One region of the Nocardia sputorum genome, then DNA from elsewhere that is predicted to be linked to it. Evidence: riboswitches for the same ligand, from Rfam matches in the RefSeq annotation. Region 1 holds a riboswitch; the other holds the start of a gene.
What was found. Region 1 has a riboswitch for S-adenosylmethionine ahead of QMG86_RS00305 (aminotransferase class V-fold PLP-dependent enzyme). Riboswitches for the same ligand answer to the same signal wherever they lie in the genome.
Positions count from the first base shown of each region.

Region 2: it holds a riboswitch for S-adenosylmethionine, as region 1 does, so the genes downstream of both, QMG86_RS29690 (rhodanese-like domain-containing protein) here and QMG86_RS00305 (aminotransferase class V-fold PLP-dependent enzyme) in region 1, are expected to answer to the same signal.

Region 1 is NZ_AP026978.1:62,336-66,969, forward strand. It holds gene QMG86_RS00300 (Pls/PosA family non-ribosomal peptide synthetase) at 1-1,233, opposite strand, end outside; SAM riboswitch class IV at 1,882-1,995, shown strand; gene QMG86_RS00305 (aminotransferase class V-fold PLP-dependent enzyme) at 2,043-3,362, shown strand; gene QMG86_RS00310 (flavin reductase family protein) at 3,381-3,932, opposite strand; gene QMG86_RS00315 (YbaK/EbsC family protein) at 4,069-4,545, opposite strand; gene QMG86_RS33675 (2-oxo-4-hydroxy-4-carboxy-5-ureidoimidazoline decarboxylase) at 4,600-4,634, opposite strand, start outside.
Region 2 is NZ_AP026978.1:6,573,946-6,578,579, forward strand. It holds gene QMG86_RS29680 (RpiB/LacA/LacB family sugar-phosphate isomerase) at 1-327, shown strand, start outside; gene QMG86_RS29685 (O-succinylhomoserine sulfhydrylase) at 782-1,996, opposite strand; gene QMG86_RS29690 (rhodanese-like domain-containing protein) at 1,993-2,409, opposite strand; SAM riboswitch class IV at 2,424-2,540, opposite strand; gene QMG86_RS29695 (Rv0361 family membrane protein) at 2,604-3,044, opposite strand; gene QMG86_RS29700 (FAD-dependent oxidoreductase) at 3,423-4,634, shown strand, end outside.

The sequences.
Region 1 (4,634 bases):
CAGCTTGATCTGATCGTCGGCGCGGCCGAGGAAAACGAGGCCGGCGCTGTCGTTGCGCACCAGGTCACCGCTGCGGTATGCGCGCTCCCAGCCGACGGAGGGCAGTGGCGCGTATTTCTCGGCGTCCTTGACCGGGTCGAGATAGCGCGCGAGACCGACGCCGCCGATCACCAACTCCCCGGATTCGCCCTCCGCCACCGGGTTACCCGCCTGGTCCACCACCACCAGGTCCCAGCCGTTGAGCGGCAGGCCGATCCGGATCGGCCATCGACCGTCCAACCGTGCGGCGCAGGCGACGACCGTGGCTTCCGTAGGGCCATAGGTATTCCACACCTCGCGCGCCGAATCGCCGTTGCCCGCCAGACGCTCGGCGAGTTCCGGCGGGACGGCCTCGCCGCCGAAGATGAGCAGCCGCACCGCCTCCAGGGCCTCGACCGGCCAGGTCGCCGCCAGGGTCGGGACGGTCGAGACCACGCTGATCTCCCGCCGCACCAGCCAGGGACCGAGATCCGCGCCGGTGCGCACCAACTCGCGCGGAGCAGGCACCAGACAGGCGCCGTTGCGCCAGGCCAGCCACATCTCCTCGCAGGACGCGTCGAACGCGACCGACAGCCCCGCGAGCACCCGGTCACCGGGACCGATCGGAGCGTCGCGGAGAAACAGGTCGGCTTCGGCGTCGACGAAGGCGGCCGCGTTGCGATGGGTGACGGCAACGCCTTTCGGCGTGCCGGTGGAACCGGAGGTGAAGATGATCCAGGCGTCGTCGCCGGGGCTGGGCAGCGTCGACCAGGTCTGCTCGCGCTGCTGCTCGGCCGCGCGGATACCCGCGGCCGTGGTCTCGATGCCCGCCACAGTCACGATCGCGGTGACCTGCGCCTCGCCGAAGACCAGCTGCGCGCGCTCGTCCGGGTCGTCCGCGTCGACCGGCACGTACGCGGCGCCGGAGTACAGGACGGCGAGGATGGTCACGTAGAGCCCGCGGGTGCCCGACGGCATGCGCACGCCGACCCGATCGCCCGGTCGCACGCCCGCCGTGGCGAGACGCGCCATGGTCTTCTCGATCTCGACGACCAGCTCCAGATAGGTCAGCACCACGTCGCCGTCGTCGATGGCGGGGGCATCGGGATGGGCGAGCGCCGTCGCGGTCAGGATGTCGACGAGCGTCCTCGGTCCTGGTGCGCGGTCGCCGCGCGACAACGGGCGCGCCGGCGCGTCGACGTCTGTCTCGAGCATGGTGCTCTGCGCACCTCCCATCGACTTGCCTCACACTTTCGGCGTTGTTGTGCCATATCTGGGTTACCAAAGGGCAAACGCCGCGATGGCCAGTTGTCCACGGTACCCGGGGTTGTCGTCGTCTGTTGTTCACCGGACCGGTCGTCGGATCGACCGGTGCCGTGCTCGTTGTTGCAGGTGGGCCGGGTATTCGCCGCTCACGCAGGGCAACCCGCTGGTCGAGGGATCGTCCTCGCGTTCGCCGGGAGATCGCTGGAGCTGAAGTGTGATTCCGCTCATCGAAGCGGCGCGAACTCCGCCGTGTTGCCGGGCTCGCGGCGGCGTGTTCAACCGGTCGCGGAGGAAGTCCGACCAGGCGTGCGCCGATCGGGTCAGCCCGCCGAAGCAGGCTCGGTGAAGGGCGGCGGGAAGTCACGTCGCGGTATCGCACTCGCCTCGGCCCAGCGGTAACCGGCGAGCGAACCGAGCCGGGTGTGCCTCCGGACGGGTGCCGGTGGCCGAGCGCCGCGCCGCGTCCCGCGGCTCGCGTGTCATCGTGGGGGTGCTTGTAATGGCTCGCGCGCAGTGGTTATCTCCACGCGGTGCTCGTGGGGACTCGGGGTCGAACGTGGTTGACAGTGCCGGGGCGCTTCTGCCACTCTCGGGTCAGGTCATGAGTGCCAGCGCGAAGCCCCGGCTTGCTGGCCGGCAACCCTCCTCCGCGGTGGGGTGCTCCGGGTGACGACCCGGCCGCCGCCCGACCGGGCGCGGCAAGCGCGGACTCGACGAATCATTCGATCGCGGGTCCTCTAGCCGACGGGATTCACGTGATGACTACTGCTGTCGACAACACCTGTGCCGCCCTCGCCCGAGTCTCCGGTGACGAACTGCGCGTGCCCCTGGTGCAGGGCGGAACCGCGACCTACGCCAACTTCGACTACGCGGCGAGCGCACCGGCATTGGCCCAGGTCACCGACCGGGTGCAGCAGCTGCTGCCGTTCTACGCCAGCGTGCATCGCGGCGCGGGCTACGCCTCCCGGATCTCCACCGAGTGCTACGAGGCCGCCCGCGGGTCGGTCTCCCGCTTCCTCGACGCCGCCGACGATCAGGTGGTGGTCTTCACCCGCAACACCACCGACTCGCTGAATCTGCTCGCGTCCTGCGTCCCCGGCGACACCGTGGTGCTCGACATCGAGCACCACGCCAACTTCCTGCCCTGGACCAGGCGGGGCAGGCGCGTCGTGCGGGCCGCGGGCACGGTCGAGGAGACCATCGGCAGGCTGGTCGCCGAACTGTGCAGCAGGCCCGCCGCATTGCTCGCCGTGACCGGTGCGTCGAACGTGACCGGTGAGGTGCTGCCGCTGGAGCGGCTGGCCACCATCGCGCATCAGTGCGGCGCCCGGATCCTCGTGGACGCGGCTCAGCTGGCGCCGCATCGGCGGATCAGTCTGCGCGACACGGGAATCGACTACCTGGCGTTCTCCGGGCACAAGCTCTACGCGCCGTTCGGCGCGGGTGTGCTGGTGGGCAAGCGGGATTGGCTCGATGCGGCGCGGCCCTACCTGGCGGGTGGCGGCGCGGTTCGGGAGGTGCGCACCGACGAGGCCGAATGGGCGCCCGCGCCGCAGCGGCACGAAGCCGGGTCGCCGAACGTGCTCGGCGCCGCCGCGTTGGCCGCCGCCTGTGACGCGCTCGGTGCCATCGACGCCGAAACCCTTGCCGCGCACGAACACCGGCTCGCCGACCGCCTCCGCGACGGCTTGGCCGCGATTCCCGGCGTCCAGCTGTTGCGCATCTGGACCGACAGCCTCGACTCCGTCGGCATCGTCGCGTTCACCCTCGACGACTTCGCCCCCGGCCACGTCGCCGCCTATCTCTCCGCCGAACACGGCATCGGCGTCCGCGACGGTCGCTTCTGCGCCCACCCCCTGCTCACCCGCCTCGGTTTGGACGGCGCGCTGCGCGCCAGCATCGGCCTCGGCACCACCTCCGCCGACGTGGACCGCCTGATCGAGGCGATCGCCACCCTCGCGCGCACGGGCACCACCTGGAATTACGCCACCGAGAACGGTGTCTGGAACCCCACCCCGGAAACGCGCCCCTTCACCTCCACCGCCCCCACCGGCGCGGCCCCCTGCCTGATCGGCTGAGGACGCGCACTCCGCGGGTCAGTCGCCGAGGGCGGTGGGCCGGTAGTAGCGGCCGTTGTAGTACAGCAGTGGTGCGGCGGCGGGCTTCTCGTCGGTGTTGTCGTGGACCCGGGTGACCAAGCCGACGACGAAGGTGTGGTCGCCGATGGGGATCAGCTGGTGCACGGTGGCGCGCAGCCAGATGGGGGTGCCGTGCAGGACCGGTTCGCCGGTGTCGAGGGTGGTCCACAGGCTGCGGTCGGCGAAACGCTCCTCGGCGGTGCGGGAGAACCGGTGGGCCAGGTGCTGCTGGTGTTCGCCGAGGAAGTGGATCACGACGGACGCGGCGTCCAGCATGGCGGACAGGCTGGAGGAGGTGTGCGCGATGTTGAACGACACCAGCGGCGGGTCCAGCGACAGTGAGGCGAAGGAGGTCGCGGTGAAGCCGACCGGCCCCCGTAGCGAAGTCAGCGTGACGACGGTGACACCGGCCGGGTAGTGGCGCATGGAGGCGCGATACTGCTCCGCGGTGATGCCGCTCAGATCATCGGGGACCCGCAGATCCGTTTCGGGTCGTGGTGCGTCGGTCACACCACGAAACTACGCCCCACTCAGGCCCGCGAGTGGCGGCATACGTCGTCCCACGGTCGGCACGCGGCTGGCCGGTGACTTTCCCGCAACGGCAGCGAGGCGCGCCCCTGGCGGCGTCCGGTGTGATTCGCGCGAGTCAGTCGACATCGATGGGGAGTCCCGCCGTGATGCGCAGCAACTCCGGGAACGAGGTCCGGAAGATGGTGTTCGGATGCCCGCCCGCGGCCCAGAGTTCGCGGTGGCGCGCCAGCGCGTTGTCCACCCACGTAGGCAGATTGGTCGGGTGGCCGACCGGTGCGACACCGCCGATCGGCTGGCCGGTCGCTCGGCGCACCATGTCGGCGGAGGCGCGGGTCAGCGTGCCCTCCAGGCGCGCGCCGGTCTTCGCCAAGTCGACTTGATGCGCCCCCGAGACCAGCAGTAGCACCGGGTCGTCGTCGAGCAGGAACACCAGGGACTTCGTGATCGCCCCCACGTCGACGCCGAGCGCTCGCGCGGCGTCCGCGGCGGTATGCGTCGGCTCCGGCTGGGCGACGATGAGACCGTGATGACCTCGGGAGATGAGGGTGTCCGCGACCCGGCAGGCGACCGGTGGCAATGACGACCTGCGCATCTCACCAGGGTAGAGCGAGTGCGGGCGGTATGCCGGGCGAGTCGCGCGGTCCGTTCAGTATTCCGGGTAGCCCTCGGGCGGCCCGAGCA
Region 2 (4,634 bases), 920 kb from region 1:
GACTGGGCGTGGGCCAGCGAGGCGGCGGCCCGCGACGTCGCGTCCGGACACGCCGACCAGGCCGTCGTCTGCTGCTGGACCGGAACGGGCGCCTCGATCGCGGCCAACAAGGTCGCCGGCGTCCGCGCCGCACTCTGCGCCGACGCCTCGACCGCGGCGGGCGCCCGCACCTGGAACGACGCGAACGTCCTCGCGCTGAGCCTGCGGTCGACCTCCAGCGCCGAACTCCGGGAGATCCTCGACGCCTGGTTCACCACCGACCCGAGTTCGTCCCCCGACGACCAGGCCAACATCGCCCATCTCGCCGAGATGGAACGGCGCTCCTGACGCGATCTTCGGTGTCGGCGCTGTGGGATGCGGGCTAGCCGGGTCGGCTAGCACCGCCACGAAGCGGGGAGCGACGCGTCAGAGGCAATGGCGGGGCTGTGTGCCGTGCAGTAATCGGATGTAGTACTCGATCGGATCGATCTTGCCGACGCAGGACGGCGGGATCTCCGCCGAACCGGTCGAGACAACCGCGGCAGTGGTCTCGGCGGCGGCTAAGCCAGCTGATGCCAGCTGTATCGGAGCCAGCACCGCAGCAGTGACCGCAGCTATCACAAGAGGTGTCCGCACAATGATCTCCTCGCCTCGGATGCGCTCGCGGCGGAGCCAATGGCTACTGCGTCGAAAATGCTATAGACGCCGTTCACCGACGAGTAGCCACCCTTTCTGGGGGCTACTCCGGCGCCAGTTCCCCACGCAGCTGCCCGGGATCGCCCTTGCCCCGCGCTCTGCGGGATCAGGACAGGGCGTGATCGAGGTCGCCGAGGAGGTCTTCGACGTCTTCGAGGCCCACCGAGATGCGCACGACGCCGTCGGTCAGGCCGATGGTGGCCCGGCCTTCGGGGCCCATGGCGCGGTGTGTCGTGGTGGCGGGATGCGTGATCAGGGACTTGGCGTCACCGAGGTTGTTGGAGATGTCGACGATGCGCAACCGGTTGAGCACTTCGAACGCACGCTTCTTCGCCTGGTCTTCGGGCGCGTTCAGTTCGAAGGTGACCACGGTGCCGCCCCCGCTCATCTGGCCGGTGGCCAGCGCGTGCTGCGGATGTGATTCCAGGAACGGGTAGCGCACCCAGCTGACGGCCGGGTTGCTCTCCAGGAAGCGGGCGATGCGCAAGGCGGACTCGGTCGAATGGCGGACCCGCAGCGGCATCGTCTCCAGGCCCTTGAGCAGCGTCCACGCGTTGAACGGGCTCAGCGCCGGACCGGTGTGGCGCATCAGCGTTTTCACCGGGCCGTCGATGTAGTCCGCGGCGCCGAGGATCGCGCCGCCGAGCACGCGGCCCTGTCCGTCGATGTGCTTGGTGCCCGAGTAGACCACCACATCGGCGCCGAGCTCGAAGCCGCGTTGCAGCAGCGGAGTGGCGAACACGTTGTCCAGCACGACTTTCGCGCCCGCCGCGTGCGCCAGCTCGGTCACCCGGCGCACGTCGACCAAGGTCTGCATCGGATTGGCCGGTGTCTCGAAGAACACCGCCTGGGTGGGCACCGACAGCGCCTGTTCCCACTGGTCGAGGTCCTCGCCGTCGACGAAGACGGTCTCCACGCCCCAGCGCGGCAGGATCTCGTTGCACACCACGAAGCACGAACCGAACAGGCTGCGCGCGGCGACGAGCCGGTCGCCCGCGCCCAGCAACGCGCCCAGCGCGGTGAACACCGCGGACATGCCGCTGGCGGTGGCGAAGCACGCCTCGGCGCCGTCGAGCAGGCGCATCCGCTCCTCGAACATGGCCACCGTCGGGTTGCCGTAGCGGGAGTAGACGAAGTGTTCGACCTCGCCGGTGAACGCCGCCTCGGCGGCCTCGGCGCTCTCGTAGACGAAGCCGGAGGTCAGATAGAGCGCCTCGGCGGTCTCCTCGAAGCCGGAGCGCCGCAGCCCGCCGCGCACGCCCAGCGTCGCGGGACCGACGCCGTCGGGCAGCGGCTTGTCGAACGCGCCACCGGTGATCACGACTGCCGCCAGGGCAGTCCGAGGGCACGCCAGCCCGCGCCGCCGCGATGCCCGAACTCGTCGAGCGGACCCTCGAAGCCCTCGAGCACGTTGTAGGAGGTGCGGTAACCCGCCGAGGTGGCGGTGATCGCCGCGCCAACCGAACGCTGACCGGAGCGACAGAGGAAGACGACGGGAGCGTCGGGGTCGTGACCGTCGAGCGCCTGCTTCAACTGCTCGACGAACGCCTCGTTGCGCGCGCCGGTGGAGTCGACCCATTCGATCAGCACGGTCGGCCGGTCGATCGAGCTCGTGTCGGGGACGCCGACGAACTTCCATTCCGCTTCCGTCCGCACGTCCACCAGGACGGCTTCGGGATTGTCCCGCAGCAGCTCCCACGCCTGCTGCGGAGTGATGTCACCGGCATAACTCATGTGCACCTCCTGCGAATCCGCACTTGCCGCGCCCGGGACCGAGGCGCCGCCAGGTCGTCACCCGGAGCACCCCACCGCGGAGGAGGGTTGCCGACCAGCAATGCCGGGGCTTGACACTGGTTCTCATGACCTTCGACTGAGATTGCACCGACCCGGGTCACCCTGTCAAACGCCGGCCAGGACGGCGCGAAGGCTCAGGTGCAGACCAGCCACTTGTCGCCGGACCTGGTGAGATTCCAGGTCGACGTCGCCTCCCGGCCGCCCACCGTCGTGGTCACCGTCGCCTTCCCGCGGTCGCCGTCCACCATGGGGTTGTCGATTTTCGTGATCTCGACCGGCTTTCCGGTGCCGTCCTGGCCGGCCAGCGGCGAGCGGCTCGCGTCGAAACCCTGGCACGCGGTGCCGGGCGGCGGCACGACGTCGCTGCGGTTCGAACCGTCGACGAAGTTGCGGACGGCCGCCGCGATGCGCTCGGACTCTGTGACATTTTTCTCAGCGGGCGACAGCACACCGCCCAGCACGATCGCGATCAACACGATGGCCGCCACCACCGCGGCCGCCACGAACGGGACCACCGAGCGCTTGTCGGTCTGATCGACCCGGATGATCTCGTCCTCCGGCTGCTGTTCGGTCATGACTCGATGATCCCTGGTCGGCGCGGGTATCCAGCGCTCGGCCCCCGGCTGGAACCGCGGCGGACGGCATGCGGATCTCGTCGGCCGCGATAGGCCGCACCCGAGCGGGTAAGCGACGATTGTGGCTTTCGACGGCATTCGCCGAGTCCACGCACCGACGCGGGACGGCATCGACCATCCCGATAGAATCGCGGGACGGCGGCCTGCTGTCATAGCGAATCGGCAGCTCTTCGCCGCGGCGAACGGAGCACCGTGCAGCTACGAGCCGGCATCGCCGGCGTCCGCACCGGACGGGTGCGAGAGAGCCGGTGCGTCAACTTAGCCTAAGCTAAGCCTGACGTCCTTAATTGTTTCGACCATAAAGGTGCGCGTAAAGAGATGACCGAACAGAGTGCAGCCCGCCCGCTCCGCATCGCGATCGTGGGCGCCGGACCGGCCGGGATCTACGCCGCCGACGCGTTGATGAAGTCGGACGCCGAGGTGAGCATCGACCTGTTCGAGCGCATGCCCGCCCCGTTCGGGCTGATCCGCTACGGCGTCGCGCCCGACCACCCGCGCATCAAGGGCATCATCACCGCCCTGCACAAGGTGCTGGACAAGCCGCAGGTTCGCCTGCTCGGCAACATCGACTACGGCACCGACATCACCCTCGACGACCTGCGCGCGTTCTACGACGCGGTGATCTTCTCCACCGGCGCCAACGCCGACCGCGCACTGCCTATCCCCGGCATCGATCTGGACGGTTCCTTCGGCGCCGCCGACTTCGTCTCCTGGTACGACGGCCACCCCGACGTCCCCCGCACCTGGCCGCTGGACGCGGAGAAGGTCGCCGTACTCGGCGTGGGCAACGTCGCCCTCGACGTCGCGCGCGTGCTGGCCAAGACTGGTGACGAACTGCTGCCGACGGAGATCCCGCCGAACGTCTACAAGGGCCTGAAGGCCAACAAGGCCGTCGAGGTCCACGTCTTCGGCCGTCGGGGCCCCGCGCAGGCCAAGTTCACCCCGCTGGAACTGCGCGAACTCGACCACTCGCCCACCATCGAGGTGATCGTCGATCCCGAGGACATCGACTACGACGAGGGCTCCGAGGCCGCGCGGCGCCATTCCAAGCAGGTCGACATGGTCGCCAACACCCTCGAGCAGTGGGCCATCCGCGACGTCGGCGACCGGCCGCACAAGCTGTTCCTGCACTTCTTCGAGTCTCCCGCCGAGGTGCTGGGCGAGAACGGCAAGGTCGTCGGCCTGCGCACCGAGCGCACCCAGCTCGACGGCACCGGCAACGTCAAGGGCACCGGCGTGTTCAAGGACTGGGACGTGCAGGCGGTGTACCGCGCCGTCGGTTACCTGTCGCAGAACCTGACCAACCTGCCGTTCGACGACCAGGCGGGCACCGTGCCGAACGAAGCGGGCCGCGTGCTCGCCGACGAGAACGCCGACGGCCCCGCGCGCTACCTGCCCGCCACGTACGTCACCGGCTGGATCAAGCGCGGCCCGGTCGGCCTGATCGGCCACACCAAGGGCGACGCCAACGAGACCATCGCCTGCCTGCTGGACGACGCTCCGAACTTCACCCCGGCCGAGCGGCCCGAG